DNA from 4 places in the Terrabacter sp. RAF57 genome. Region 2 is predicted to be linked to each of the others. Evidence: predicted binding sites of a transcription regulator. Region 2 holds the regulator's gene; each other region holds the start of a gene.
What was found. The regulator LexA, encoded in region 2, represses DNA repair genes until DNA is damaged. The targets are predictions, from matches to a motif close to TCGAACANNTGTTCGA.

Region 1 (5,265 bases), on a different contig from region 2:
CTCTCGACCGTGTCGCGGTCGGTGTCGGACGCCGCGTCGAGGGCGTGGGCCACGAGCACGGTGCGCTTGCCCTCGCGCAGGTCGTCACCCGCGGGCTTGCCGGTGGCCTCGGGGTCGCCGAAGACGCCGAGCAGGTCGTCGCGCAGCTGGAACGCCTCCCCGAGGGCGAGGCCGTAGTCCGACAGGGGAGCGAGCGACCCGTCCGGCGCGCCGCCGACGAGCGCCCCGATGAGCAGCGGGTGCTCGATGGTGTACTTCGCGCTCTTGAAGCGGATCACCTTGCGCGCCGAGGCGACCCGGGCGTCGAGGTCGAGCCCGTCCCAGCCGCGGGCGGACTCGAGCAGGTCGAGGAACTGGCCGCCCATGAGCTGCGTGCGCATCGAGTCGAAGAGCTGACGGCCGCGGGCCAGCTCGTCGGCGGGCAGGCCGCACGTCGCGTACAGCTCGTCGCACCACGTGAGGCACAGGTCGCCGGCCAGGATCGCGGTGCCCTCGCCGAAGCGGTCGGCGTCACCCGCCCAGCCACGCGCCTGGTGCAGCGAGGCGACGGCACGGTGCGCGGACGGCATACCCCGTCTCGTGTCGCTGCGGTCCATGACGTCGTCGTGGAGCAGGGCGGCGCCCTGGAAGAACTCCATGCTCGCGGCCAGGCGCACGAGGGCGTCGGAGTCGGCGCCACCGGCGGCGCGGTAGCCCCAGTAGAGGAAGCCGGCGCGCAGACCCTTGCCGCCGGTCAGCAGGCCGGACACGGCCGCGACGAGCGGGGCTGTCTCCTCTCCGATCGCGGCCAGCGACTGCGTGGCCCCGGCGATCTGCCCGTCGATCGCCTGCTGCACCCGACGGCGCAGCACATCGAGGTCGGTGGGGGTCTGCACGGGGTCCTCCATCGAGTCGCGGGAATCGGGGTCAGCCTACGCGGCGCGCGGGTGCGCCCGTGAACAGCCCGGACACCGCGGACGCGCGCGGCTTATGGTGTGCGGCATGGCACACGGCACGGCATCCTCGATGGCGCGGGCGGAGCGGTTCACGCGGTCCATCCCGGCGATGATCGAGGCCGACACCCCGACGTACAGCTTCGAGTTCTTCCCGCCCAAGGACGACGCGTCCGAGGCGCAGCTCTGGGACGCCATCCGACGCCTCGAGAAGGTGTCGCCGAGCTTCGTCTCGATCACCTACGGCGCCGGCGGCGGCACCCGCGACCGCACCGTCCGGCTCACCCAGCGCGTCCTCGAGGCGACCTCGCTGACGCCCATGGCGCACCTGACGTGCGTCGGGCACTCCGTCGCCGAGCTGCGCAGCATCGTCGGGTCGTATGCCGCCGCTGGGGTCCGCAACATCCTGGCCCTGCGCGGTGACCCCCAGGGCGGCCTCGGCCAGCCGTGGGTGGCGCACCCCGAGGGCCTCGACCACGCCGACGAGCTCGTCGCACTGGTCCGGGGGCTCGGCGACTTCACCGTCGGTGTCGCGGCCTTCCCCGACGGCCACCCCGAGTCGGGCGACATCAGCGAGGACGCAGAGACCCTGATCCGCAAGGAGCGCGCCGGCGCCGAGTTCGCCATCACCCAGATGGTCTTCGACGTCGACCACTACCTCCGGCTGCGCGACGAGCTCGCCCGGCGCGGGTCGCGGCTGCCGGTCGTCCCGGCGATCATGCCGATCACCAACGCCCGTCAGGTGGTGCGCATGGCGCAGCTGGCAGGGCAGCCGATGCCGACCGCGGTCACCGACCGTCTCGAGCGACACGGCGACGACGCCGCCGGGGTCCGCGCCGAGGGCATGGCGATCGCCACGGAGTCGTCGCGCCGCCTGCTCGACGAGGGTGCTCCCGGCATCCACTTCATCACGATGAACCGGTCGTCGGCGACGCTCGAGGTCTTCGGCAACCTCTGACCGGCGCGGAGACTCGGAGGACGAGGGGCCCCCCCGGCTGGAGGTGCGGCCAGCCCGACGACACGAGGACGACCGGCCCCCAGGGAAGGGCCGGCCGTCCGGTGCGTGGGCCGGGTCGGTCAGGTGGTGCTCGGCGGGGTGGCCGTGCCGTTGGGGGAGGCCGGGGCCTCGCCCGATTGGCCCGACTGGCCCTGGGGGCCGTCGCCGTCGTGGTCACCGCCACGGCCACCGGGTCCGCCCGTCCCGCCAGGTCCGCCCTCCTGGACGGCCGTCACGGCGAAGGACGCGTCGACCTGCACCGTGATGTGGGTGCCGTCGGTGCGCACCATGTGCGCCTCGTAGACGCCGTCCGAGTCGGTCTCGACGCGCTCGATCGTCGCGGTCGGCTCCTTGGCCTTGGCGGCCGCCGTCACCGTGGCGGCGACGTCGCCCGTGAGCAGCGTCTCGTCGAAGCGCATCGGCTTGCTCGGGTCGGTGTTGCCGTCGGTCTTGCCGTTGGTGTTGCCGTTGGTGTTGCCGTTGGCCCGGGGGCCCTCGCCGAGCTGGCCGTAGCTGGTGGTGGTGCGGGTGGCACCCGTCTCGTCCGCGCTCGCGAGGGCGGCCCCACCGAGCGCGAGCGCCGACGCGGCCACGATGCCGGCGCCTGCCAGCGCGATGGTCTTGTTCTTCATGCGTTCCCACTCCTTCGATGGGCTGGCCTCGTGCCAGCCGTGTCCACCGTCGGCAACAGCCCTGTGTCCCCACCCTCGTCAGGGTGGGGAGGTCCTGTGAGAGGACTGCGGACCTGTGGGGACCCAGGTCCGGGGGTGGCGGCGCTCACCGGGCGGGCCGGTCAGGTCTCCTGGTCGAAGGGTCGCTCGAGACGCTCGTCGGCCCGGGCCGACGGCGGCGGTGGCGCAGCGGTCCCGCGGCGCTCCCGGCGCTCGGAGGGCACGGCGATGCCGACGCGTTCGCCCCAGGCGTCGTAGCGGCGCTTGTAGCGGCGGATGCGTGCGGCCAGCTTGTAGACGAGGAACGCGCCGAGCACGAGGAAGAGCAGGGCGATGGCAGCGGCCCACCACGGGTGCGCGATGGCGAGGGCGGTGACGCCGGTGACGGTCACGTCCTCGGTGGTGCTGACGAGGACGTTGCTCGCCGGTTCGGGGGAGGTGTTGACGGCAGCGCGCAGCCCGGCCTTGATCCCGTGCGAGATGAGGGCCGTGACACCACCGGTCGCCGCGCCCACGGCGGCGTCGAGGCTCGCCGTGTCGTGGCCGATGAGGTAGCCGATCGTCGCCCCGACGGCCGGTCTGACGACGGTGTGCACGGAGTCCCAGGCGGAGTCGACGTAGGGGATCTTGTCGGCGAACATCTCGACGACGAAGAGGACGGCCGCCCCGATGAGCACGTCGGTGCGAGCCAAGGCGTTCGGGATCTGGCTCAGGTTGAAGACCTTGTCGGCCAGCCCGAGGACGAGCACGACGGCGTACGCGTTGATGCCGCTGCCCCACCCGGTGGTGAAGGCCATGGGGATGAGCTCGGCGCCCACGACACCCCTTCGGTCGTGCGCCGGTCGCGGTGCGCCGGTGCGGCTGTGGCCCGACCGGTCGGCCGAGCCCAGGTCCAACGTCCCTGACGCTCCCGTATTCCCGGGGGTGGCGCAACGGGGCGCGCTGCAGGCGGCGGAGGGGGCAGCGGAACGGGCCCGATCCGTGAGCGGACAGGACCCCTGCGCCCCTCCGTTCGCGGACCGAACCCGCGCCATCACTCTGTCGCCGGGGACGCCGCACGGACCTGAGCACGGGTACTCAGATCGGTCCGGAGCGGGGCGAAACGGACGCGTGCGGAGAGGTCGGCTGCGGCGGCTCGGGATCGCGTGGACGTGACCCGCGGACCGTCTTGACAGGCTGTCGGCGCCAGGGGTTAGGCTTCGAGTATAGAACAGGTGTTCGAACGTCGTCTCTTCGGGTGAGGTGCCCGGGAGGTGAGGTCCGAGCCGGTGTCCGAGCCAGTCAGTTGTCAGTCAGTTGTCAGTTCAAGTCGTCGGTTGGTGTCGGACCGCTCGTGTGGGGCGCGGGTGGTCTGGGTCGTGATGTCCGGCCTCGACGTGTCCGAGGGAGACGTGTCGTGGTGCGCAGGTTCAGTGACGCCGTGCAGGTGAGAGTGCGCGAGCGGGAGCAGCAGGAGCAGTCCGTCGTGGGCTCCGGTGGTCCGGTCGGAAGGTCGACCCGTCCGCCCGGGTCCTCGAGGTCCTCACGGGACTCCGGGTCGTCGGGACCCTCGGGTTCCGAGGCCGGGTCCCTCGAGGCGCCACCCGAGGCGTTCATCTGGCGCGYGCGCCTCTACGTCGTCCGAGGCGTCCTCGCCCAGTGGCGCGAGCGGCGGGCCTGGTGGCACGACGCGCTCGAGGCCGACGAGGCGCAGGTCCGTCCCGGCGAGACGCTCGTCGCCGCGGCGAGCGAGCAGCACGTCTGGCGCGTCGAGGCGAGCCCGGGATGGTCGTTCACGCCCGGGGTCTACGACCTCGCCCACGACGAGTCCCCGCGCGGCGACCACTGGTCGCTCGTCCGGGTCGCCGACTGAGCCCATGAGACGAGAGAGGAGAGGAACCACCATGACCACCGCCCACGACCTGCGCCGCCCACCCATCTCGGTCGCCGTGCTCGACCTGCTCGAGCGGGGCCGGACCACCCTCGAGACCGCGTGCCGCACGAGCGACGCGTCCGAGCGCTATCGCGACGCCCACCTCGGAGCCCTGCGCGCCGCCGCGGCCCTCGTCGCCGCCCGCACCGTGCCGTCGCCACGTTCGCGACCGCGCAGCGTGTGGCAGGTGCTGCCCGGGGTGGCCCCGGAGCTGGGGGAGTGGGCCGCCTTCTTCGCCGCCTGCTCGGCGCACCGGTCGGTCATCGACCGCGGCGGTCACATCAGCGCACGCGAGTCCGACGACCTGCTGCGCCAGGCCGAGATGTTCCTCGAGATCGTCCAGGACCTCCTCGGTGTCCCCGCGACGATCCCGCTGCCGCAGTCGATCACCCCGGTCTCGAGGAGCCGGGCGAGCGGGTGACGACCGGCATGACCACCACCATCACCAGCGGCCGCACGAGCAGCGCGGCCGGCAGCACCGAGAGCTTCGTGCACCTGCACGTCGCGTCCGGCTACTCCATGCGCTACGGCACGGCCAAGCCGCACCAGCTCGTCGAGCGTGCCGCGGCGTTCGGGCAGCCGGCGCTCGCCCTGACCGACCGCGACGGGCTCTACGGCGCCGTGAAGTTCGTCCGCTCCTGCATGGAGCACGACGTCGCGCCGGTCCTCGGCGTCGATCTCGCCCTCGGCCCCGAGCACCCCGAGCGCCAGCGCAGCCGTCCCGTGCGCACCCCGGTCCGTGGCGGCGCCCTC
Region 2 (6,903 bases):
CGAGTTCGCGGGGTCGAGCGAGGCCCGTCGGCGTTACTGGGCCCGCAGCTACATCGGCTGGCAGCGCTTCAACGCCGCCGCCCCCAACGAGGGGCACCGCGTCGTCACCGACCTGCAACGTGCGGGCTACGTCGGGCCGATCATCACCCAGAACGTCGACGGCCTGCACCAGGCTGCGGGGGCGACGGACGTCATCGAGCTGCACGGGTCCCTCGACCGTGCTGTCTGTCTCACGTGCGGCGAGTACACCTCGCGAATCGGTCTGCACGAGAGGATGACCGAGGCCAACCCCGGCTTCATGGACCGCTTCGAGGAGGCGGCGCACGTGGTGGGCTCGCAGTGGGGTGAGCAGGTGCGGCCCGACGGTGACGTCGTGCTCGCCGACGCGCTCGTCGAGTCCTTCCACGCCCCGCGCTGCCTCGTCTGCGGCCACGACACCGTCAAGCCCGACGTCGTCTTCTTCGGTGAGTCGGTGCCCAAGGCGCTCGTGGAGCAGTGCTTCTCGCTCGTCGAGGGTGCCGGCGCCGTCCTCGTGCTCGGGTCGTCGCTGTCGGTCATGAGCGGCTACCGCTTCGTCCGTCGCGCGCACCAGCGCGACGTGCCCGTCGCGATCGTCACGCGGTCGGCGACGCGCGGCGACGCCGAGGCGACGCTGCGCCTCCACGCGCCTCTCGGCCCGACGCTGACGGAGCTGCGCGATGCCCTCGGGCACTGAACTGCCTTGGTATGCCGCCCTCCCGGAGTCCGGGGACGGCTCGTCCGTCCGCTGGACGTCCGGCGCGTTCGAGGCCGAGCTGCGCGAGTGGGTCGGTGGAGTCCTGGGCGGTCTCGGCATCGACCTCGTGTCGCTCGACGCGGTGCACCAACGCCCCTGGTCGACGGTGTGGCGCGGTGTCACATCCGACGGCGCCACCTACTGGGCCAAGCAGAACTGCGCGCACCAGTCGTTCGAAGCGGCCCTGCTCGTCGTGCTCGACCGCCTGTCGCCGCACCGGGTCGTCCCGGTCGTCGCGGCCGACGTCGAGCGCGGCCTGCACCTCGTGCCCGACCAAGGACCGGTCTTCGCCCTGACGGTCGCGGACGACGACGTCGACGCCTGGTGCCGGGTCGCCGCCGAGGCGATGCACCTCCAGCGCGAGCTCGTCGGCCACGAGGCGGACCTCCTCGGCGCGGGCATCACGGCCCTGCCTCCGGCCGAGTCGGCGGCCTACGTCGAGGCGAGGGTCGCGTCCCTGACGGCCCTGGCCCCGGACGACCCGCGCCGCATGGCCGACGACGTCGCGCACCGGTTGCGTGCGCTGCTGCCGGCGGTCACGGCGTGGGCCGACGACGTGGGGAGTCTCGGCCTGCGGGAGAGCCTCGTGCACAACGACCTCCACGCCAGCAACGTCTTCGCGACGGCGCACGGGATGCGCTTCTTCGACTTCGGTGACGCCGTGCTCGCCCACCCGCTGTCCGCGCTCTTCGTCCCGCTCAACGTGCTGCTCCACCGCTTCGGCGCCACCCCGGACGACCCTCGGCTGAGGCGGGTGGCGGACGCCGCGCTCGAGGTCTGGGGCGACGTCGTCCCGGTCGCTGCACTGCGCTCGGCCCTGCCGTCCGCGCTGCGGCTCGGGCGGCTCGGGCGCGCCGAGTCGTGGCTCCGGGTCACCGCGACCCTGACGCCGGAGGAGGCGGTCGAGCACGGCGACGCCGGCACGTGGTGGCTCGGTGCTCTCGGTGACGAACCGCCGCTGTCCTGAAGGCTATTCGGCCACGGACCGAGCCGAACGCGCCTCGGCGCCATCGGCCTCGCGCAGGTCCCACAGCTCCTTGGTCTGCACGCCCCAGTAGGCGGCGAAGAGCACGATGATGATGACCTCGGCGATGAGGATCAGGTGGTCGAAGCCGCGCACCGTCAGGGCCGTCAGCACCGTCGCCCCCAGGGCGAAGGCCAGGGCGACCGCGATCGCGATGTAGATGCGCTTGTAGAGCGTTCCGCTCGCGCCGGTGCCACCGGTGGTGCCTTGGTGGCGCTCCTCGGCGCGCAGGGCGCTGAAGACCATGACGGCGATCACCCCGGCCACCATGGTGCCCGCGGCGATGCCGTGGCTCAGCGCGATGAACCGGTCGCGCAGCACGAGGAAGAGGGTGAGCTCCGCGAGCAGCACCAGACCGCAGACGGCCGAGACGACCATCGAGCGCACCGTAGGCCGGTCGGACGGGGCGCGCGTCATCGCGCCGCGCTTGAGCCAGGCGGCCACGAGGGCCGCGAGGACGGCGACGACGACGAGAGACCAGATGTTGTTGCGCACGGCCGCGGCGATCTCGGCCGGGGTCTGGGTGTACGCGTTCGGCCCGCACCGCCCGTCCGGCACCGTCGGGACCATGGCGACGACGAAGGCCATGAAGCCCGAGAAGTTGAGCAGCACGTCCTCCTCGGGCGAGTGCCCCTTGTAGGCGATGAGGCTGGCCCCGAGCGCGCACAGCGAGCCGACGAAGACGGTCCGCGCCGGCGTGTAGTAGTACGCGCTGATCGAGCCGAGCCAGCACGAGTGGTCGGTCTCCCACCACCACTGGTAGCCCACCGAGAGGAGCAGCATGAGGAGCAGGGCGATCATTGCGCCGCGCAGGTAGCGGTAGGTGAAGACGACGTCGCGGGTGCGGCCGGGTGCCATGGCGGTCTCCTTCGCAGGACTCACGAGTCAGAGTCTCGCGCCGTCGCGTCCGATACGCCTCCCGGACGCGACGATGCCGCCGGCGCGAGGGGCGCCGACGGCATCCGTCGTCGGGTGGGGGAGCGGCGCGTCGTCAGAGCCGGCGCAGGACCGCCGTGACCTTGCCGAGGATCGTCGCGTGGTCGCCGTCGATGGGCGAGAAGTCAGGGTTGTGCGGCATGAGCCACACGTGCCCGTCGGTGCGCTTGAACGTCTTGACCGTCGCCTCGTTGTCGAGCATCGCGGCCACGACGTCGCCGTTCTCGGCGTGCTGCTGCTGGCGCACGACGACCCAGTCGCCGTCGCAGATGGCGGCCTCGACCATCGAGTCGCCGGTGACCTTGAGTAGGAAGAGATCGCCCTCGCCCACGAGCTGCTTGGGCAGCGGGAAGACGTCCTCGACGACCTCCTCGGCCGTGATCGGCACGCCGGCGGCGATCTGGCCGAGCACCGGGACATAGGAGGCCTCGGGGCGCGCGTCGCCCGAGTCGGTCTCGGTGTCGTAGTGGTCGCCCCGTGGACGTGGCACGGTCGGGTCGCCTCCGCGGTAGCCGAGCTCCTCGGCCTTCGCGTCGGGAGAGACGACCTCGAGGGCCCGCGGCCGGTTCGGGTCGCGTCGCAGGTAGCCCTTGGCGACGAGGGCGTTGAGCTGGTGGGAGACGCTCGAAGGGCTGGCGAGGCCGACGGCGTCGCCGATCTCGCGCATGCTCGGCGGGTAGCCGCGCCGGTCGACGGAGTTGCGGATGACCTCGAGCACCCGCCGCTGGCGGACGGTGAGACCGTCGCCGGTCTCGCGATCGGGAAGCTCGGTCACGCCCATGGTGTCCCCTTCGTCGGCTCGTCAGTCCGCGTCGTGACGCTGGGTGTGGGGCCAGTGTCAGTGGTGGCTGGTGAGGTCTGTGGTGTGAGGAAAGACTACGCAGTTCGAACACAGTTGCCAAACACCTGTTCGATGCGTGTCTCGACTTCATCGAACATACGTGCTACAACTCGTACAGACGTTCTATCGAACACGTGTTCGCCAGATCAGGAGCAAGGGGAGGTCACCATGAGCGCCATCGTCCTCGAGGCCGTTCGTCAGCCGCACACCGAGGAGCCCGCGCGGTCGCAGCCGACCGGTCGGCCCCGTCTCGTCCTCGTCCCCACCGGGCCGGAGGCCGCTCGTGCGGCGCGTGCCGCGAGGCCGCCGATGCGCCTGACGCGTTTCGGTCGCCTCGTCGTGACGCTCCTCGTCGCGGGCGTCGTCTCCCTCCTCGGCGTCGGACTCGCCGGTCAGCTCGCGTCGGCCACGGGCGAGCCGCGCACGATCACGGTCCGGTCCGGCCAGACCCTGTCGGGCATCGCCGCCCGCGAGCTGCCTGAGCTCACCACGGCCGAGGGTGTCGTCGAGTTGCAGATCGCCAACGCGCTCAGCACCAGCTCGGTCCACGCCGGCCAGCAGCTCGTCGTCCCGGGTCGCTGACCCGGGGCCTCCTGGGCCGGCCGAGGACGTATGCCGTGTGTCCGGCTGCGCCCGTCCCGGCCCTTCCGATCCGCCGCGTTGGCTCCACCTTCAGCGGCTGGCGGTAGCGGCGCTTCGACCCCGCCGTTCCTGCCCCGGACGCCGCATCCCTGACCGGGGTGCGGCGTCCTGCTGTGCCCGCAGCTGCCGTTCCCGACCCCTGTGGATGACGGGCTCGAGTCCTCGGGCGCCTTGCCTAGCGTGGCTGTCCTCGGAAGGGAGCAGGGGATGCGCTACGACGTGGACACCGACGCGCTGCGCGAGGACGCCGCCTCGGTCGGCGAGGTGCTGGCGCGGGTGCGGCGGCTGAGGATCGCCGACGAGCTGCGGCCACTCGGTGGGGCGATCCCCGGTGGTCGTGTCGCCGGCGGCCTCGGCCAGGTCGCTGCGGCGTGGGAGGCGCGGCTGGCCGGGACCCGCTGGGAGCTGCGCGAGCTGGGCCGCTGCCTCGCCACGGCCGCCGACACCTATGACGCCGTCGAGCACGCGTCTCGGCAGGCCCTGCGGTCGTCGTCATCCGGCGGCACCCGATGAGACCTGGTGTGGCGGGTGCCGGTGCTCCGCTGACCATGACCGTCGCCGATGTCCGGGCCTGCCGGCCGCAGTCCCTGCTCGAGGTGGGCCGGCGCCTCGAGGAGCACCGCCTCCGGGTCCTCGGACTCGCGGAGCTCGTGCTGTGGCGTCGCGCCGCCGCGCCGCGCTGGTCGGGCGCGGCCTCCTCGGCGGCCGCCGACCGCTACGGCCTCGTCGTCGCCGGCCTCGGACGGCTCGCGGGGAGCATCGCGGTGACCGGTCACGCGGTCGGGCACGCCGCGGCACGTCTGCAGTCGGCGCTCGAGCTCGTCGGTCGCGCCGACCGTCGAGCCGCCGACGAGGGCGCCTGGGTCGACGGCGAGGGTCGGCTCTTCCTTCCCGTCCGCGCGTCGCTCGGTGACCCTGCAGGCGAGGCGCACCGGGCACGGCTCGACGAGCTGTTGAGGGTCGAGGTGCACGCCTGTCTGGCGCGGGCCCGACAGGCCGCGAGCCAGACCGACGACGAGCTGTGGAGAGGGCTGCTGACCGCTGCCCGTGGCGCGACGGCGTCTCCGGGGACTGCCGGGCAGCTGGACCCGCAGCTGCCACCTCCGCCGGCGGGGCCCTCGACGAGTGCCGGGGTCGGCGGTCAGGTGTTCGCCTCCGCCGCCTGGTGGCGGTCCCTGACCGACGAGGAGCGACGCCGCGCCATCCGTGAGCGTCCGGACTGGGTGGGTCCTCGCGACGGGGTGCCGGCCGCCGCTCGCCACGAGGCCAACCTCGTCCTGCTCGGCCGAGCGGAGCAGGCTGCCTGGACCCGCGAGCAGGAGGCGCAGCGGGCGGCGTCTGCGAGCAATGCCGCCGAGCGCACCCGTTCGGCCGAGCACGTGGCGGCCCTGCAGGCGGTGCGCGACGTGCTCGGGCGTCGCGACGGTGGACCCCGACGTCTGCTCCTCGTCGACGCGAACGGACCCGACGTCAAGGCGGTCGTCGCGATCGGCGACGTCGACCGGGCCGAGCACGTCGTCACGTTCGTCGGCGGCCTGTCGACCATGGTCGGGGCCGATCTCCGGCGCTACGACGACACCTTCGTGCGGATGCGTTCGGAGGCCAAGGCGGTGGCGCGTGGTGAGGACGTCGCACTCGTGACGTGGATGGGCTACGACGCGCCGCAGGTCCACGAGATCGTCACGTCGGTCGACCGGAACGTCCTCAACGGCAAGCTCGCCCGCGACAACGCCGGCGCGCTGGCCGACTTCGTGACCGGTGTCGAGGCCTCCCGTCACCGTCCGGCTCACCAGACGGTCTGGGCCCACTCCTACGGCGGCACTCTCGCCGGCCAGGCCTCGCTCCGCACGAGTGCGATCGACGATGTCGCCGTCTTCGGTGCGCCCGGCCTGCCGTTCTCGGACGTGGCGCACACCGCCCTCAAACCCGGCTCCCTCAACGTCCTCGGCGCGGTCGGGGACGACGTGTTCGCCTACGGCTGGATGGTGCACGGCACGGCGCCGGCGGACGTCGTGGGCGCGAGCCGGCTCTCGACCTTCGCGCTCAAGCAGACCGGGACCGGCTGCAACCACTGGCTCCACCCGCGATCGGACTTCGTCGACGTCCGTCGCACCTCCGCCGGTCACTCCGACTACCTCCGGGCCGGCACCGACAGTGCGCGCAACCTCGTCGCAGTGGCGGCCGGTCGTCCCGACCTGCGGGTCTTCCAGGGCGTCGACGAGAGGGCGTGCACGACGACCGGACCGAGCCTTGGGACCGACCCCCTGCGCTGGCCGAGGCTCGTCCCGTGACCTCGTTCGACGACGGCCCGACCCGTCCGTTCGACGGTCTGGTCGGGTCCGCCCGACGCGACCGCCTCGTCGCGTGGGCGTGTGGGTGGCTCGCGGTGCTCCAGGCGCTGCCCTACGTCGCGGTCGGCTGGATCACCGACGGCGGGACGGCTGCCGGCGACGGTGCCCTGGACGCGTTGTCACCCAGCGCGCTGCTGGGCGTCGTCGCCTTCGGCGTCGTCCTGGCGGTGGCGCTGTCCCGGCCCGGGATGCAACCACTCGTCGACGCAGGCGTGGAGGTCGACGATACGGGCGGTCCCCTCCTTCCGACGCGCCCGACAGGCCCGACGCGCCTGACGTGCCCGACGTGGACGACCGGGTCCGTCGTACCGCGGTTGCGGTGGGCCGCCTTCGC
Region 3 (8,060 bases), on a different contig from region 2:
TCACCGGCACGGGCAACGGTCCCATCGCGGCCTTCGTCGATGCGCTCTCGACCGTCGAGGGCACCCCGGACGTCCGGGTCCTCGACTACGCCGAGCACGCCCTCTCCGCGGGTGGCGACGCCCGCGCCGCGGCCTACGTCGAGTGCGCCGTCGGCGACCGCGTGCTCTGGGGTGTCGGGGTCGACCCGTCGATCGTCACGGCGTCCATCAAGGCGATCGTCTCGGCGGTCAACCGCGCCCACCGCGACGCCGTTCCGAGCCCCTCGTCGGACGCCTGATCTGACGACCACCCGCGTGGGGTAGCGTCTGGCGCCATGGAGTCCCCGGTCGGTCGAGCGCTGCTTCGACTGGCCGGGGTCTCGCTCGTCGCGGTCGCGGTCGTGGGACTCGTCGCGCCCCGACCGGTCAACGTCGAGCACCGCTGGCAGGTGGTCGTGCCCGTCACCCTCGGGCTGGTGCTGTTCGCCGCGGTCGTCCGCGTCCCCGGGTGGGCGAAGCGGCGCTGGGTGCCGGTGGCGATCGCGGTCGGCGGAGGCGTCGTCGCGACGCTCGTCGGTCTCATGACGCGCTACCGCTACGGCTGGGACGCGCGGATCGTCATGGACATGGCGCGCGGCCTCCAAGTAGGGAGACCGCTCAGCCAGGGCGAGTACGACTACCTCTCCCTCTACCCCAACAACCTGCCGCTGCTCGCCATCGACAGAATGGGCGTCGCTGTGGGACAGGCGTTCTCGCTCGCACCCGACGCAGTCCTCATCCCGCTCAACGGGATCTGCGTGGGCCTGACGCTGTATGCCGTCCACGACCTCGTCGGGCGCGTGGCAGGTCGCGGTCCTTCCCTCGGCGCCCAGCTCGCGACGCTCGTCCTCGTCGGCACGAGCCCGTGGCTGGCGGTGCCCTACACCGACTTCTACGCGATGCCGTTCGTCGTCGGGGGAGTGGCCCTGGCCGTCCGGGCCATGACCCCGCGGCCGCGCACGGGACGAGTCGTCCTGTGGCTGCTCGCGATCGTGTCGGTCACGGTGGCCTACTCCATCAAGACCACCCCGGTCGTCATCGCCATCGCGGCGGTCCTGACGGCCGTCGTGGCGATCTTCGACCACGACCTCCTCCCGGCCCGGCGCGCGGGCGTCATCGCCGCCTGCGCGGCCTCCGCCCTCGCGTTCGTCGTCCTCGGCGTGGGCCTCGGCGCCGCGGCCTCCGCGGCCTCCGGGGTCGACTCCGCGCGCATCGACACCGCGGTCTCACCCCCGATCCTCTGGTGGGTCGCGCTCGGTTCCGACGAGCAGCGCTCGCCCACCGGCGTGGTCAGCTACGGCGCGTACTCACGGGAGATGGTCGACGCGGTGACCGGCCGCAGCCAGGGCGAGATGAAGACGTATGCAGTGGACGTCCTCGCAGACCGGTGGGCTGAGCGAGGTCTCGGTGGCACGCTCGCCTTCTACGGCAGCAAGGCGGCCTGGAACTGGGGCGACGGGATGTTCTGGGCGTGGGGCGAGGGCCCCGACTCGCTGCCCGGCACGCTCGCGCCGGCGACAGGCGTGACCGGGATCGTCCACGACCTCAACGGCTTCCACGGGTCGGGCTACCAGCTGCGCGCCGACGTGACCCAGGCAGTGTGGCTGGCCGTGCTGCTCGTGGCCGGTGTCGGGCTGCTGCGCGCGCCTTACCGGAGGGAGACGCTGCTCGTCGCTGGCTCGGTGCTCGGCATCGCGGCCTTCACGCTCGTGCTCCAGGGACGCTCGCGCTACCTCTTCGCGTTCGTCCCTCTCGTCGTCGTCCTGGCCGCGATGGTCCACGCCTGGCTCCCGCGCCCGAGGCGAGCAGGTCGCCTCGGGCGCCGCACCGGCTGAGCCGTCCGGGTCAGTCGATCGAGTCGGTGAGCACAGCATCGACCGCGGCCAGCGCTGCCGCGTCGCCGTCGCGCGTGATCTCGCCCTCCACCGGACGGTTCCAGAGCCAGCAGTCGATGTCGGCTGCGGACCCGCTGATCTCGGCCGCCGCGGCGTCGTCCGGTCCGTCGCTGACGAGGAAGCGCTGCACGTCGATCTCGTCGCCGTTCCACGTGCCGGTGATGCGCACGGGAGTGACCGTCCACGCGTGCATGGCATCGACCGTCGCGATCGTCACCGGCGCCGAGACCGGTACGTGCGTCAGGTCCGGCTCGGGCTCGTGGCCGCGCATGATCCGCAGGGCCTCGTCGATGCCGTCGGCGGCCAGCCGACAGTCGAGCGGGGTCCGCTCACCCACCGTGACCTCGGCGTCGACGCGGTGCACCATCGCCTCGTGGGCCTGGCGACGGCGGATGTAGCCGGCGGTCTGGTCCTCGTCGTACCACATCCACAGCGGCGTTTCGGGCGCCAGCTCGCCGAGCACCCGCTGAAGCCGCTCGCTCGAGCGATCGAAGAAGGCGAGCAGCCCGCCGCGGTCGCCCGGACGCTCCTCGCGGCTCGCGTTCATCGCGTCGAGGTCGGCCGGATCGGTGAGCCTGCGCTCGGCGATCTCGCCCCAGAACCACTGCACCTCGCCGAGGTGCCACAGCAGGTCGTCGGCGTCCCAGTCGGGACACGTCGGCACGCGGGCGTCCGCTGGGGCCGTCGCGAGCACGGTCCGGAAGCGGGCCGAGTCGGCCGCGAGGTGGTCGAGGAAGGGAAGGGGGCCACCTGAGCGGCTGGACGGCATACGTGGGTCTCCTGTCAGCGAACACCGGCTACACGGAACTGCACCGAGATGCGCGGCCCCATCGGCTCGGACGTCTTCGGCACCGAGTGGTCCCATGTCCGCTGGCACGAGCCGCCCATCACGACGAGGTCACCATGTCCCAGGGGATAGCGCAAGCTCTTTGTCGTCGAGCCGGGGATCGGTCCGCCGTCACGAKGGCGGAGGGCGAGTGTGCGTGCGGAACCGAGCGACAGGATCGCGATCATCGTGTCGCTGTCGCGCGAGCGCCCGATGCGGTCGCCGTGCCAGGCGACGCTGTCGCGACCGTCGCGGTAGAGGCACAGGCCGGCCGTGACGAACGGTTCGCCGAGCTCGGGCGCGTAGTGACGGCTCAGGGCGTCGCGGGCCTCGACGAGCATCGGGTGGGGCAGCCTCTCGTCGCCGGCGTAGAACTTCGTCAGCCGAGGGACGTCGACGACGGAGTCGTACATCTGCCGGCGCTCGGCGTGCCACGGCACGTCACGCAGCAGGGCCGTGAAGAGTTCGTCGCCGGCCGCGAGCCAGCCGGGACGGACGTCGACCCACGCGCCGTGGGCCAGGTGGTGGCGGGTCTTCCCGGTGCCGACGTCGCGCAGCGTCATCGCGTCGGTGAGGTCGAGGAGCGAACCCTGGAGAGAGAGGTCCATGGCCCCACGATAGCCCACGGGTCGAACGGGTGTTCGACTCCCGGCGGTGTTTCGCGTCGACCTCGTGGACACCGGCGCGTGCGGTGCGGCCGACGCCTCGGCGGGGGAGACAATGGACCCATGCCCCTCTACCGTGACGAGGCGATCGTCCTGCGCACCCACAAGCTGGGCGAGGCCGACCGCATCATCACGATGCTGACCCGCACGCGGGGTCGGGTCCGCGCCGTCGCCAAGGGGGTGCGCCGCACGAAGTCGCGCTTCGGGTCGCGCCTCGAGCCCGGCATGGTCATCGACGTGCAGTGCTACGAGGGTCGCAACCTCGACACCGTCACGCAGGTCGAGACGCTCGCGCCCTACGGTGACGCCATCGCGCGTGACTACATCGCGTACACGTGCGCCACCTCGATGCTCGAGACGGCGCTCCAGCTCACCGAGGAGCACGAGCCGCAGACGCAGCAGTACCTCCTGCTCGCCGGCGCGCTGCGCTCCCTCGCCGAGCACAGCCACGACGCCGGGCTCGTCCTCGACGCCTACCTGCTGCGCTCGCTCGCCGTCGCCGGCTGGGCACCGAGCTTCGTCGACTGCGCGAAGTGCGGGGCCCCGGGCCCGCACCGGGCCTTCAACGTGCAGGCCGGCGGCGCCRTGTGCTCCGTATGCCGTCCGCCCGGCTCGAGCGCCCCTGCCCCCGAGACCTTCGAGCTGCTCGCGTCACTGCTGACCGGCGACTGGGACGTCGCCGACGCGAGCGACGAGCGGTGCCGCAGGCAGGGCAACGGCCTCGTCTCCGCCTTCCTCCAGTGGCACATCGAGCGAGGGCTGCGGTCGCTGCGCCTCGTCGAGCGCGCCTGAGCCAGCAGCGAACCCGATCCCGACCGACCGGAGCCCCATGTACGCCAAGCCCTTCCCGCACCCGTCCGGCGCCACCCCGCCCGTCATCGCGCCTGCCCTGCTGCCCAAGCACGTCGCGATCGTCATGGACGGCAACGGCCGGTGGGCCAACGCGCGAGGGCTCCCGCGGACCAAGGGCCACGAGGCCGGGGAGGCGTCGCTGCTCGACGTCGTGGCCGGAGCCATCGACGTCGGCGTGACCCACCTGTCCGCCTACGCCTTCTCGACCGAGAACTGGCGGCGGTCTCCCGACGAGGTGCGCTTCCTCATGGGCTTCAACCGCGACGTCATCCGCCGACGACGCGACCAGCTCCACGAGTGGGGCGTGCGGATGCGCTGGGTGGGTCGGGCGCCGCGCCTGTGGCGCTCGGTCATCAAGGAGCTGGAGATCGCCCAGGAGCTGACGCAGCACAACACCGGGCTCACCCTCTACTTCTGCGTCAACTACGGCGGGCGTGCCGAGATCGCCGACGCCGTGCAACGGATCGCCCACGACGTCAAGGACGGTCGGCTCCGGCCGGGCTCGGTCGACGAGAAGACGATCCAGCGCTACCTCGACGAGCCGACGATGCCGGACGTCGACCTCTTCGTGCGCAGCTCCGGAGAGCAGCGCACGAGCAACTTCCTGCTGTGGCAGTCGGCCTACGCCGAGATGGTCTTCCAGAACCGGCTGTGGCCCGACTACGACCGTCGCGATCTCTGGGCCGCGATCGAGGAGTACGTCGACCGCGACCGCCGCTACGGCGGAGCCGTCGACACCCCGACAGCCAGCTCCTGACGGCAGCGGCACGCAGCCTTCTCGAATCGAACGCCGCGTTCGGTGTCGAAAACCTCGGTAGAACACGGCTTTCGAGACCGAACGCGGCGTTCGGTGCGGAGAGCTGCTGGGGTCAGTCGGCGGTGGCGGTGCAGTCGGCGCAGGTGCCGAAGATCTCCAGGGTGTGTGTCACGCCGCTGAAGCCGTGGTCGCTCGCGATCTTGTCGGCCCACTTCTCGACGGCCGGGCCCTCCACCTCGACCGTGCGACCGCAGGCCCGGCACACGAGATGGTGGTGGTGGTGGGTCGAGCAGGCCCGGTAGACGGCCTCCCCGTCGTCGGTGCGCAGCACGTCGACGGTGCCGGCCTCGACCATCGACTGGAGCGTCCGGTAGACCGTCGCCAGCCCGACGCCGGCTCCCGCGTCGCGGAGCCGGGCGTGCACCGTCTGGGCGGAGGTGAAGTCGTCGGAGCGCTCGAGCAGCTCGGCGACGGCCACCTGCTGCCGGGTCGGCTTGCGTGAGGTCGCCGCGGAGCCCGAGGTGTTGGTGCTGCTCGTCATGATCTCGATCCTGTCGTCGGGCCGGAGGTCGTGCCGGCCGGGCCGGCGCCCGCCGTCTCGGGGCCGGGCGGGGCGGGGTGGTCGTGATGGACGCCGTGCTCGTCGTAGTGGCCCTCGTGGGCGGCGTGCAGGTGCCCGTCGTGGACGTAGTCGACGTGGTCGCCGTGCGTCACCGCAGGGTGACCGCACTCGGCGCCGTGCTCGTGTGCGTGGGTCTCCGCGACGTCGTGCCTCCTCCCGCCGACCCTGGCCAGCACGCTGGTGACGACGGCGGTGACGACGAAGAGCGCGACGGCGAGCAGGACGATGGTGCCACCGGACGGTGTGTCGAGCGGGTAGGAGAGCGCCACGCCGCCGACCGAGGAGACGAGACCGAAGGCGATGGCCCACCGGACGCCGCCGCTGAAGGACCGTGCGACGAGCTGGCTCGCGGCGTTGGGCACGATCATGAGCGCGCTGATGAGCAGGAGCCCGACGACGCGCATGGCGACGACCACCGTGGTCGCGGTGAGCACGGCCAGCACGATGTTGAGCGGCAGCACGGGCAGGCCGACGGCGCGGGCGTACTCCTCGTCGTTGGCCACCGCGAAGAGGCGCGGGCGCAGCGCCCACGTCGTGACGGAGATGAGCAGCGCGAGCCCGGCGAAGACGTAGAGGTCGGTGCGCTGGGTCGTGAGGATCGACCCGAAGAGGTACTTCATGAGGTTCGCGGGAGTGCCGCTGGGAGACTTGCTGATGATGACGACGCCGCCGGCGATGCCGCCGTAGAAGATGACCGCGAGGGCCACGTCACCATTGGTGCGGCCGCGGGCGCGGAGCAGCTCGATGACGACGGCGGCGATCACCGCGGCCAGGAGCGCCGTCAGCACCGGCGCGGCCCCGGACACGAGGCCGATCGCGACCCCGGCGAGGGCCACGTGGCCCATGCCGTCGCCGATGAGCGAGAGCCGGCGCTGGACGAGAAAGATCCCCACCATCGGCGCAACGGTGCCCACGAGCAGGGCGGCGATGAGCGCCCGCTGCATGAAGTCGACGGAGAGCAGGTCGATCACGGTCGGCTCCTGTCGGTGCGGTCGACGTCGAGCGGGCCGTGGGCCAGCGACGGGTGGTGGCCCTCGAGCTCGAGGTCGTGGTGGTGGCTGTCGTGGTCGTGGTGGACGCTGTCGCGCGCAGTGGCATACGCACGGGGTGTCCCGTCGAAGCGGATGCGTCCGCCGTCGATGACGACGATGCGGGTCAGCAGCCGCTCGAGCGCTCCGAGCTCGTGCGTGACGATGACCATGGTGACGTCGCGCTCGACGAGGCGGTCGAGGACGTCGGCGAGCACGTGCTGGTTCGCGGCGTCGACCCCGGCGGTGGGCTCGTCCATGATGAGGACGTCGGGCTGCCCGGCGAGGGCGCGGGCGATGAGGACCCGGCGCTGCTGGCCCCCCGAGAGCGTGCTCACCTCGGTCGCGGCGCGGTCGGCGAGACCGACGACGTCGAGCGAACGGGCCACGATCTGCCGGTCGGTGGCGCGGAGCCGGCCGAGCCAGCCGATGCGGGGGAGTCGCCCCGTGGCGACGATCTCCTCGGCGGTGGCCCGGACGGACGCCGAGAGCGTATGCCGTTGGGGCACGTAGCCGAGGCGGGCGCGGTCGTGGAACTCGGTGCTGTCGATGCCGAAGAGCGTCACCGTGCCGGCGACCTTTTCGTTGAGGCCGAGGACGCCCTTCATGAGCGTCGACTTGCCCGACCCGTTCGGTCCGACGATCGCCACGATCTCACCCTTGCGGATGGACAGGTCGACGTCGCTGAGGACGGTGCCGTCGCCGTAGCCGAAGCTCGCGCCGCGCAGGGTGACGACCGCGTCCGACGGCGCGGCATCCCGGGGGACGAGCGGTGCCGACCTCATGAGCACTCCTGACCGTCGCGCAGGGCCACGAGGTTGCTCCGCATGACCTCGAAGTAGTCGGTGCCGACCGACGCGCTCGTGATCCCCTCGATGGGGTCGAGCGTCGCGACCTTCGCACCGGTGGACTCCGAGACCGTCTGGGCGAAGTGCGGCTCGACGAGCGTCTCTTGGTAGATCGTCGTCACGCCGGCAGACCTCACGAGGTCACCGACGGCCTTGAGGGCTGCGCCGCTCGGCTCGGCCTCGGGCGAGACGCCGGTGATGCCGCGCTGGTGGAATCCGTAGCGCGCCGCGAGGTAGCCGAAGGCGGCGTGGCTCGTGACGAGCTCCTTGACCGTGCACTGGCGCAGGCCTGTCCGCATCTCGTCATCGAGCTCGGAGAGCTTCTCGACGAAGACCGCGGTGTTCTTCGCGTAGCTCGCGGCGTTCTCCGGGTCGTCCTCGGACAGGCGCGCGCTGATGGCCTCGGCCACGGCGGCGTAGCGCGACGGGTCGAGCCAGAAGTGGGGGTCGTCCGCCCCGTGGTCGTGGCCGTCGTGCCCGTCACCGGCGTCGGTCGTGTCGTGCGGCTCGGTCTCGGTGCCGGACTCGTCGGCGTGGTCGCTGTCGTCG
Region 4 (8,060 bases), on a different contig from region 2:
TCGAGACGGCCGCCCACGAACTGCTCGCCCTCCGCGCCGGTGTCCCAGGCCCGGGTGCTCTGCGGCTCCTCGGTGATGGCGAGGAGGAATCCGCCGATGCGCGGGTGGCGCTCGCGAACGCGGCGCTCCCGGGCGTCGCGCCGTCGTTCGAACTCGCGCCGCGCCGACCCGCCGGCCGGGCCGCTGGTTTCCCGGGCCGGCTCGGGCTGGAGGGACGGCTGGGCCTGTCGTTCCTCGGGGACGACGGCCACGCCGACGTCGTCGCACTCCGGGGCGACCGTCGTGGCCGACTCACCCGGGCACTCGAGGCAGCGCACGGTCCGGCTCGACCGTTCGTAGACGGCGCGCGTCCCTGCTGGGAGCGCGGCGGCGCACCGTCGGCACGTGCCGGCATACCGAAGCCTCATGCGTTTGTCGTCGCCGACGTCGGCGACCTCCCCCGTGCTCACGCAGCAGAGGTTAGGTCGAGCCGTTCCGTCGCGCAGGCCAACGAGCGAATCGGGCGTTCAGCCGAGGAGGAGGGTGGTGGCGATGGTGAACATGACGACGGCGATCGCGACGTCGAGGACGCGCCACGTGGCTGGCCGCGCGAAGAGCGGCGCGAGCAGGCGCGCGCCGTAGCCGAGCGAGGTGAACCACACGACGCTGGCGAGCGCGGCCCCACCGGCGAACCACCACCGTCCGTCCGGACCGTGCTGGTTGGCGAGCGACCCGACGAGCAGCACGGTGTCGAGGTAGACGTGCGGGTTGAGCCAGGTGAGCGCGAGGACCGTCGCGAGCACGCCTCTGCGCGACCGCTGGATGGCGCCGGCTTCGAGGCCCTTGGGGTGGCGCGCGTTGCGCAGGCACAGCAGGCCGTAGCCGACGAGGTATGCCGCCCCGACCCACCGCACGACCGTCAGCAGTCCCGGGTGGGCCGTGACCAGACCGCCCACGCCGAGCACGCCGGCGAGGACGAGGACGGCGTCGCTCACGGCGCAGACGGCGACGACGAGCCCGACGTGGTGACGCGCGAGGCCGGTACGGAGCACGTAGGCGTTCTGCGCGCCGATGGCCACGATGAGCGAGGCCATCGTGAGGAAGCCGGGCACGAGGGAGGTCACGCCCTCGACCGTAGAGGGATCGCGACCTTCAGTGAAGCGAAGGTTTCTTCACCATCATTAGCATGGCTTCATGCGGCTCCAGCCCGAGCACCTCGCGACCCTGCTCGCCATCATCGACACCGGCACCTTCGACGCGGCGGCCCGACGGCTCCACGTGACACCGTCGGCCGTGAGCCAGCGGGTCAAGGCGCTCGAGGCCGAGGTCGGTCAGGTCGTCGTCGTGCGCAGCACCCCGTGTCGCGCCACGAGCGCGGGCGAGGCGCTCGTCCGGCTCGCCCGGCAGCAGGGACTGCTCGAGTCGGAGGCGCTTGCCGGGCTTGTCGCCGACGGCCGGTCCCGGGTCGACCTGCCTATCGTCGTCAACGCGGACTCGATGTCGACGTGGTTCGGTGCGGTGCTGACCGAGGCTGCCGCCTGGGACGACGTCGTGCTGCGCCTGAGGGTCGAGGACCAGGACCACTCGGCTCGGCTGCTCCGGTCGGGTGAGGTGCTCGGCGCCGTGACGTCCGACCCGACGCCGGTCCAGGGCTGCTCGACCGAGCCTCTCGTCACGATGCGCTACCTGCCGGCGGCGGCGCCGCCGCTCGTGGACCGATATCGGGTCGGCCGTGGGATCGACTGGGCCGCAATGCCGCTCGTGCGTTTCAACGACAAGGACGACATCCAGCAGCGCATCCTCGACCGGCGCGGCGTGGACGTCGCGCCGCCGACGCACGAGGTGCCCGACGGGGGTGGCTTCGTGACGGCGGTCCGCTCCGGGCTCGGCTGGGGTGCGCTCCTGACAACTCAGCTCGGGCCGTTGCTCGACGCTGGTGAGCTCGTGCGACTCGGGTCGCGCGACCACGTCGACGTCCAGCTCTACTGGCAGCGGTGGAGGCTGCCCTCGGCGCACCTCGACCGGCTGAGCGACACGGTCCGACGCGAGTCGGCGCGTGGCGGGATCCATCCGGATGTCGGCAGTCACCCGCAAGGGGTGAGCCGCGGCGACCAAGGCCGCTCGATAGTGGAGTGATCGACCCGTCGACGGGAGCGAGCCGAGGATGAGGGTACGACCAGAACGCCTGAACGCGGCGATCGCCTGGCTCTTCATGGCCGGCTCTGCGTGCTTCGTGCTGGGCTCGTTGCCTGCCTACCTGAATGCCGTCGGCGGATGGGTCGATGGCGTCACCTACGTCGTCGGCTCGGTCTTCTTCACCAGCGCTTCGTCCTGCCAGCTCGTGCAGGCGCAGAACCCCTCGACGACCGCCGTCGACGAGGTCACCCAGCACCAGCCGGTCCAGGCCCGTCTGTGGTGCTGGCTGCCGCACGAACTCAACTGGCTGGCCGCGGCCGTGCAGCTCCCCGGCACGCTGTTCTTCAACGTCAGCACCGTCGCCGCCGTGACCCACAACGCGACGGCCGCCGAGTCCGATCGCTACGTGTGGCGGCCCGACCTCTACGGGTCGGTGCTCTTCCTCGTGGCGAGCGCCTGCGCCGTGCTCGCGGTCTCGAGCCGCTTCCTCAGCGTCCAGCCCCGGTCGTTCCCGTGGCGGATCGCCTGGCTCAACATGCTCGGCTCGGTGTTCTTCATGGCCTCCGCGATCGCCAGCTACGTCGTGCCGAGCACGGACCAGGTGCTGAGCACGCGGATCGCCGTGGCCGGGACCTTCTGGGGCGCCGTGTGCTTCCTCGTCGGCGCCGCACTCCTGCTCCCGGCCTGGCGTCGTGCCGTCGCGACCGCCACGCCCGCGAGTCCCTAGACACCACCCCTCCGTCCGACTCAAGGAGAAGCGCATGTCCACACCGTCCGAGATCAACGCCATAGCAGCGCTCTACGGCAACCGCTTCGTGACCGAGGAGGTGCCCAGCCGCGAGTTCCCGGTCACCGGGATGAGTGCAGTGGACGCGATGCGCCTCGTCGCCGAGGACCTCGCCCTCGAAGGAGATCCGGGGCGCAACCTCGCGACCTTCGTCACCACGTGGATGGAGCCCGAGGCGCAGCAGATCATCGCGGAGAACCTGCACCGCAACTTCATCGACCACGCTGAGTACCCGCGCACGGCCGAGATCGAGCAGCGCTGCATCCGGATGCTCGCCGACCTGTTCCACGCCCCGGGCGAGACCACCGGGGCACGCACCCAGGGCTCGTCCGAGGCGATCATGCTCGGCGGTCTGTCGCTGAAGTGGAACTGGCGCACCCGTCGCCAGGCCGCGGGCGGCTCGACGGAGCGTCCGAACCTGGTCTTCGGCGGCGACGTGCACGTCGTGTGGGAGAAGTTCTGTCGCTACTTCGACGTCGAGGCGCGGATCGTCCCGCTTCAGCCCGGGAAGTACACCATCGGCCCGGAGGACGTCGCGCCGCACGTGGACGAGAACACCATCGGAGTCGCGGCCGTCCTCGGCACCACCTTCACCGGCCACAAGGACGACATCGTCGGCATCAACGACCTCCTCGTGCAGATGAAGCGAGAGCGTGACCTCGACGTGCCGCTTCATGTCGACGGGGCCAGTGGTGGCTTCGTGTGGCCGTTCCTCTACCCCGACTCGCCGTGGGACTTCCGGCTCGAGCAGGTGCGCTCGATCAACGTCTCGGGTCACAAGTTCGGCCTGGTCTATCCGGGCATCGGCTGGCTGATCTTCCGGGAGGTCGCAGACCTGGCGCCCGACCTGGTCTTCAAGGAGAACTACCTCGGCAAGACCGACTCGACCTTCACCCTGAACTTCTCGACGGGGTCGGCGATGGTCCTGGCGCAGTACTACAACCTCGTGCGCTACGGACGTGAGGGCTACACCTACATCATGCGCAACATGCAGGCGAATGCTCGGATGCTCGGCGACAAGCTCGAGGCGATGGGGCGCTTCGAGCTGATCGGCCGGGAGGAGGAGCAGCTCCCGCTCGTCGCCTTCATGCTGTCCGGTGACCACGGGTACGACGAGTTCGACATGGCCTGGCAGCTGTCTGCCGAGCGCGGTTGGATGGTGCCCGCCTACACGCTGCCGCCCGACGCCCAGGACGTCACCATCATGCGCGCGCTGGTCAAGGAGACGATGAGCCGCGAGCACGTCGACACGCTGGCCCGCGACATCGAGGAGGCCTGCACGACGCTGGCGGCGAAGGGTGCGGCACACGAGTCGGAGCGAGCCAAGATGGTCAGCGGCCCGGGCCACTGATCAACTGCTGCGCCCTCGACCGTCCTCGGTCCGGGCCTACTCGGCGGAGGCGAGCCACGCCCGCCACGCGGCATACCCCCCGATGACGTCGGTGGCGCGGTGGATGCCGAGGTCCTGGAGCGAGGCGGCCGCCAGGCTGGACGTGTAGCCCTCCTGGCAGAGGACGATCACCTCGAGGTCGTGGCTCGCGACCGGCAGCGACGCGTCGCTCGAGGGATCGAGACGCCACTCGAGGACGTTGCGCTCGATCACCGTCGCGAAGGGCAGCTCACCCTCGGCCGCACGCTGGGCGGCGGGGCGGATGTCGACGACGAGCGCGCCGTCCGCACGTGCCATCTCGGCCTGCTCGGGCGTGAGCCGGTGGAGGCGACCGCGAGCCTCGGCGAGGACCTCGTCGATGGTGCGGGGTCGGGACATGGTCAGGCCTCTCGGGACGGGCAGCGGCAGGTCGGCACCCTTGCGCTGGGGGCACGTCCACCGTGCCACACGGCGGGCGTCGACGCCTGTGCGACCGGACCCCTGACACCCGTCCGTGGTGGCGGGATGTGGGGGACATCTGACCGGAAAACCGGCGGCGCTCTGTCGGTGTCGACGCCTACGGTCGTCGGGTGACCGTGGACTCCCGCACTGCATCCCAGGCCCCGTCCAGCGCTCGCCGTGCAAGGTGGCTCGTCCTGGCTGCCGTGGCCGTGACGCTCCTCCTCTGGGCGTCCGCGTTCGTCGCGATCCGCCACCTCGGCCGAGACGTGCCGCCGGGCGCGCTGTCGCTCGGGCGTCTGCTCGTCGCGTCGGTCGCCCTCGGGGTCCTCGTCTTCCGACGGCCGCGGACCTGGCCGGGCCGCCGCGACTGGCCCCTGCTGCTGCTCTGCGGGGTCGGCTGGTTCGGCATCTACAACCTCGCCCTCAACGAGGCCGAGCGGCGCATCGACGCCGGCACCTCCGCGCTCATCGTGCAGATCGGGCCGATCATCGTCGCGCTCCTCGCCACGGTCTTCCTCGGTGAGAAGATGACGCGTTGGCTGCTCATCGGCATGGCCGTCGGCTTCGCCGGTGTCGTCGTCATCGCGCGCGGCTTCTCCTCAGGCGACTCCGGCGACATGGTGGGCGTGTGGCTCGCCGTCCTGGCTGCGGTGACGTATGCCGTGGGCGTCCTCGCGCAGAAGCCGCTCCTCGGGCGGTTGCCGGGTCCCGAGGTCACGTGGCTCGCCTGCATCATCGGCGCCGTCGTGTGCCTGCCGTGGAGCGGCGAGCTCGTCACCGTGGTGCGTGACAGCGACCCCAGCACCTTGTGGTGGATCGCCTACCTCGGGATCTTCCCGACCGCCATCGCCTTCTCGACGTGGGCCTACGTGCTGGCGCGCAGCGATGCCGGCACGCTGACCCTGACGACGTTCCTCGTGCCGTTCATCGCGACACTCATCGCCTGGGCGCTGCTCTCCGAGGTGCCGCCGCCCCTGACCTTCGTCGGCGGGGCGTTGTGCATCGCCGGTGTCCTGCTGACGCGGCGCAAGCCACGAGTGGCTCCGACCGCGGAGGAGTGAGCGCGCTCCGATCCCTTTGCGACGCAACGGGATCGGATGGACTCACAGTGTGGACAGACCTTCACAGTCTATCGAACGTGTGTTCCAATAGAGGGGTCGGCGACCCGGGTGGGAGGAGTGAGTTCGTGCCATTCCTCGACACCGGGCGTCCGGCGCCCGACGCGACTGACGGTGGCAGCAGCCTCGATCCCCGCGTGGTCTGGCTGCTCGGTCAGGCGAAGGCCCGCGCCGATCGCGCGCAGGAGCGCAGCGCGTCCCTCACGTTGGATGACGAGGCCGAGGAGGTGCTCTCGCAGATCGAGCGCCTCGAGGTCCAGAAGGCTCGCCTCGAGGGTCGTCTCGTCGACGCGTATGCCGCGCTGCACTCCGTCGAGGAGCAGCAGCTCGCCCGGTGGACGACGAGCTCGCCCGTCCCGATCACGGCCGACCAGGTCGCCGCGCAGGAGATCGCCTGGGCGACCGGGGTGGGCGCGACCGAGGTCGCCCGCCGGCTCGAGCTCGCGACAGCACCCCGGCGTCATCGGGTGCTGCGTGAGCGGCTGCGGACCGGTGCTGTCAGTCTCCAGCGAGCCCTGCGCGTCGTCGTCGAGACGCGGGCGCTGGGCGACGACGTCCTCCCCGACCTCGAGGCCACGGTGCTCGCGCCGGCTCCGGACGGCGCGGTCGCCTCTCAGCGCCTCTTCGCCACGCGGTTGCAGCGGTGCGTCCGCTCGGCCGACTCCCGGGCTGCCGAGGGGCGCCGCCGGTCCTCTCGTCTGCGTCGCACGGCGTATGGCCGCCTCGTCGAGGACGGGATGGGGACGTTCACCGTCGTCGCGCCGGCCGAGCGGGTCGTCGGTGTGCTCGACCGGGTCGATGCCCTGGCTCGGGTCGCCCGCGCGGGTGGCGACGACCGCAGCCTCGACCAGCTGCGCAGCGACCTGCTCTGCGACCTCGCCCTCTTCGGCGTCGTCCCGTCCGGCACCGGCGGACCTGTCGGTGCCGGTGGCGGTCTCGGTGGTGGTCTCGAGGAGGAGCTCTCGTGTACGGGCCTGCTGTCCGACGCGGCGCCCGCGGCCGTCCGCATCGTCGTCCCGTTCGAGGTCGCCGTCGGGATGTCCGACGCCGCCTGCGAGCTGCCCGGCCACGGCTGGGTCACCGCCGCCCACGCCCGCCAGATCATGACCGCACCGGGCTCGGTGTGGCAGCGCCTTGCCGTCGACGTCGACACCGGCCGCGCCCTCGAGCTCTCCACCGACTGCTACCGCCCGACCGCCGCGATGGTCGAGCACGTGCGGGCCGTCGACGGCGTCTGCCGGGCCCCCGGGTGCCAGGTGCCGGCCGACCGGTGCGACCTCGACCACGTCGTCCCGTGGCCGGCCGGCTCCACCCACGTCTCCAACTCCGAGTCCCTGAGCCGGGGCTGCCACAACGGCAAGACCGCCGGAGTCTGGCAGGTCGAGCGGGTCGACGACGACGGCATCTCCTGGTCCTCGCTCGCCGGTCGCGACTACATCACCTATCCCAAGGACTGGCGAGAAGCCCTCCGCGACCCGGGCGCGGGTCCACCGCCTCGATGCCTTTCAGCTGGAGCCGAGACTGCCGACGATCCGCCACCCTTCTGACCGCTGGGCTCGGCTGTGCGGGCACGGCGTGCAGTGAGGCTGGTCCGGGCTCAGTCGCCGGTGACGGTCGTGAGGCAGAAGGGATGGCCGACAGCGTCGAGCAGGACCCGCAGGCGGGCGGGGCCGGCTGGCGCGCGGCTTCGACAGCGCCAATGGCGGCGGGTGGGCCTAGCGTGGCCGGATGACGCTCCCGGCGGACAGTCATGTGCACAGCGAGTGGTCGTGGGACGCCGCGCACGGATCCATGGACCGCACGTGCGCGCGGGCGCTCGAGCTGGGACTGCCGCGGACATCGTCCGCAGCTACCTGCGCGACGTCGCAGCCATGGTCGCGGCCGACGACGCCTTCGAGGTCCTCGCCCACATCGACGACCCCATCCGTTCTTGGGACGAGGCCGCGGACGGCCCCTTCGACCCGGCGGAGTTCGAGGTCGAACTCCACCAGGCCCTCGAGGCCGTCGCGGAGGCCGGCAAGGTGCTCGAGATCAACACGGTCCTGCCGCTGCACCCGACGGTCGTCCGCTGGTGGCACGACGTCGGCGGTGGCGCGGTGAGCTTCGGCAGTGACGCGCACGAGCCCGTGTCGCTCGCCCGTCGGTTCCGCGACGCCCGGCACCTCGCCGAGGCCTGTGGCTTCCGACCGGCTCGCGATCCGCACGACCT

Region 1: AB4Y83_RS14590 (DUF6504 family protein) is a predicted target of LexA. The motif match lies at 3,807-3,822, and genes of this name have one in related genera.
Region 3: AB4Y83_RS15410 (alpha-ketoglutarate-dependent dioxygenase AlkB) is a predicted target of LexA. The motif match lies at 3,369-3,384, and genes of this name have one in related genera.
Region 4: AB4Y83_RS10915 (HNH endonuclease signature motif containing protein) is a predicted target of LexA. The motif match lies at 5,866-5,881, and genes of this name have one in related genera.

Annotation. Positions count from the first base shown of each region.
Region 1 is NZ_JBFRDT010000012.1:36,427-41,691, forward strand. Features, by position in the region: gene AB4Y83_RS14570 (polyprenyl synthetase family protein) at 1-887, opposite strand, end outside; gene AB4Y83_RS14575 (methylenetetrahydrofolate reductase) at 982-1,890, shown strand; gene AB4Y83_RS14580 (hypothetical protein) at 2,010-2,561, opposite strand; gene AB4Y83_RS14585 (DUF4126 domain-containing protein) at 2,723-3,418, opposite strand; gene AB4Y83_RS14590 (DUF6504 family protein) at 3,997-4,452, shown strand; gene AB4Y83_RS14595 (SAV_6107 family HEPN domain-containing protein) at 4,484-4,933, shown strand; gene AB4Y83_RS14600 (DNA polymerase III subunit alpha) at 4,942-5,265, shown strand, end outside.
Region 2 is NZ_JBFRDT010000004.1:94,564-101,466, reverse strand. Features, by position in the region: gene AB4Y83_RS07625 (Sir2 family NAD-dependent protein deacetylase) at 1-715, shown strand, start outside; gene AB4Y83_RS07620 (phosphotransferase) at 699-1,742, shown strand; gene AB4Y83_RS07615 (hypothetical protein) at 1,746-2,681, opposite strand; gene lexA (transcriptional repressor LexA) at 2,791-3,516, opposite strand; gene AB4Y83_RS07605 (LysM peptidoglycan-binding domain-containing protein) at 3,745-4,158, shown strand; gene AB4Y83_RS07600 (hypothetical protein) at 4,426-4,731, shown strand; gene AB4Y83_RS07595 (alpha/beta hydrolase) at 4,767-6,509, shown strand; gene AB4Y83_RS07590 (hypothetical protein) at 6,506-6,903, shown strand, end outside.
Region 3 is NZ_JBFRDT010000013.1:67,134-75,193, reverse strand. Features, by position in the region: gene leuA (2-isopropylmalate synthase) at 1-278, shown strand, start outside; gene AB4Y83_RS15420 (hypothetical protein) at 315-1,853, shown strand; gene AB4Y83_RS15415 (maleylpyruvate isomerase family mycothiol-dependent enzyme) at 1,864-2,682, opposite strand; gene AB4Y83_RS15410 (alpha-ketoglutarate-dependent dioxygenase AlkB) at 2,697-3,347, opposite strand; gene recO (DNA repair protein RecO) at 3,468-4,196, shown strand; gene AB4Y83_RS15400 (isoprenyl transferase) at 4,234-5,013, shown strand; gene AB4Y83_RS15395 (Fur family transcriptional regulator) at 5,126-5,554, opposite strand; gene AB4Y83_RS15390 (metal ABC transporter permease) at 5,551-6,606, opposite strand; gene AB4Y83_RS15385 (metal ABC transporter ATP-binding protein) at 6,603-7,448, opposite strand; gene AB4Y83_RS15380 (metal ABC transporter substrate-binding protein) at 7,445-8,060, opposite strand, start outside.
Region 4 is NZ_JBFRDT010000007.1:72,927-80,986, forward strand. Features, by position in the region: gene AB4Y83_RS10880 (nuclease-related domain-containing protein) at 1-449, opposite strand, end outside; gene AB4Y83_RS10885 (LysE/ArgO family amino acid transporter) at 507-1,103, opposite strand; gene AB4Y83_RS10890 (LysR family transcriptional regulator ArgP) at 1,174-2,115, shown strand; gene AB4Y83_RS10895 (hypothetical protein) at 2,144-2,842, shown strand; gene AB4Y83_RS10900 (glutamate decarboxylase) at 2,877-4,253, shown strand; gene AB4Y83_RS10905 (rhodanese-like domain-containing protein) at 4,290-4,670, opposite strand; gene AB4Y83_RS10910 (DMT family transporter) at 4,862-5,794, shown strand; gene AB4Y83_RS10915 (HNH endonuclease signature motif containing protein) at 5,920-7,398, shown strand; gene AB4Y83_RS10920 (hypothetical protein) at 7,654-8,060, shown strand, end outside.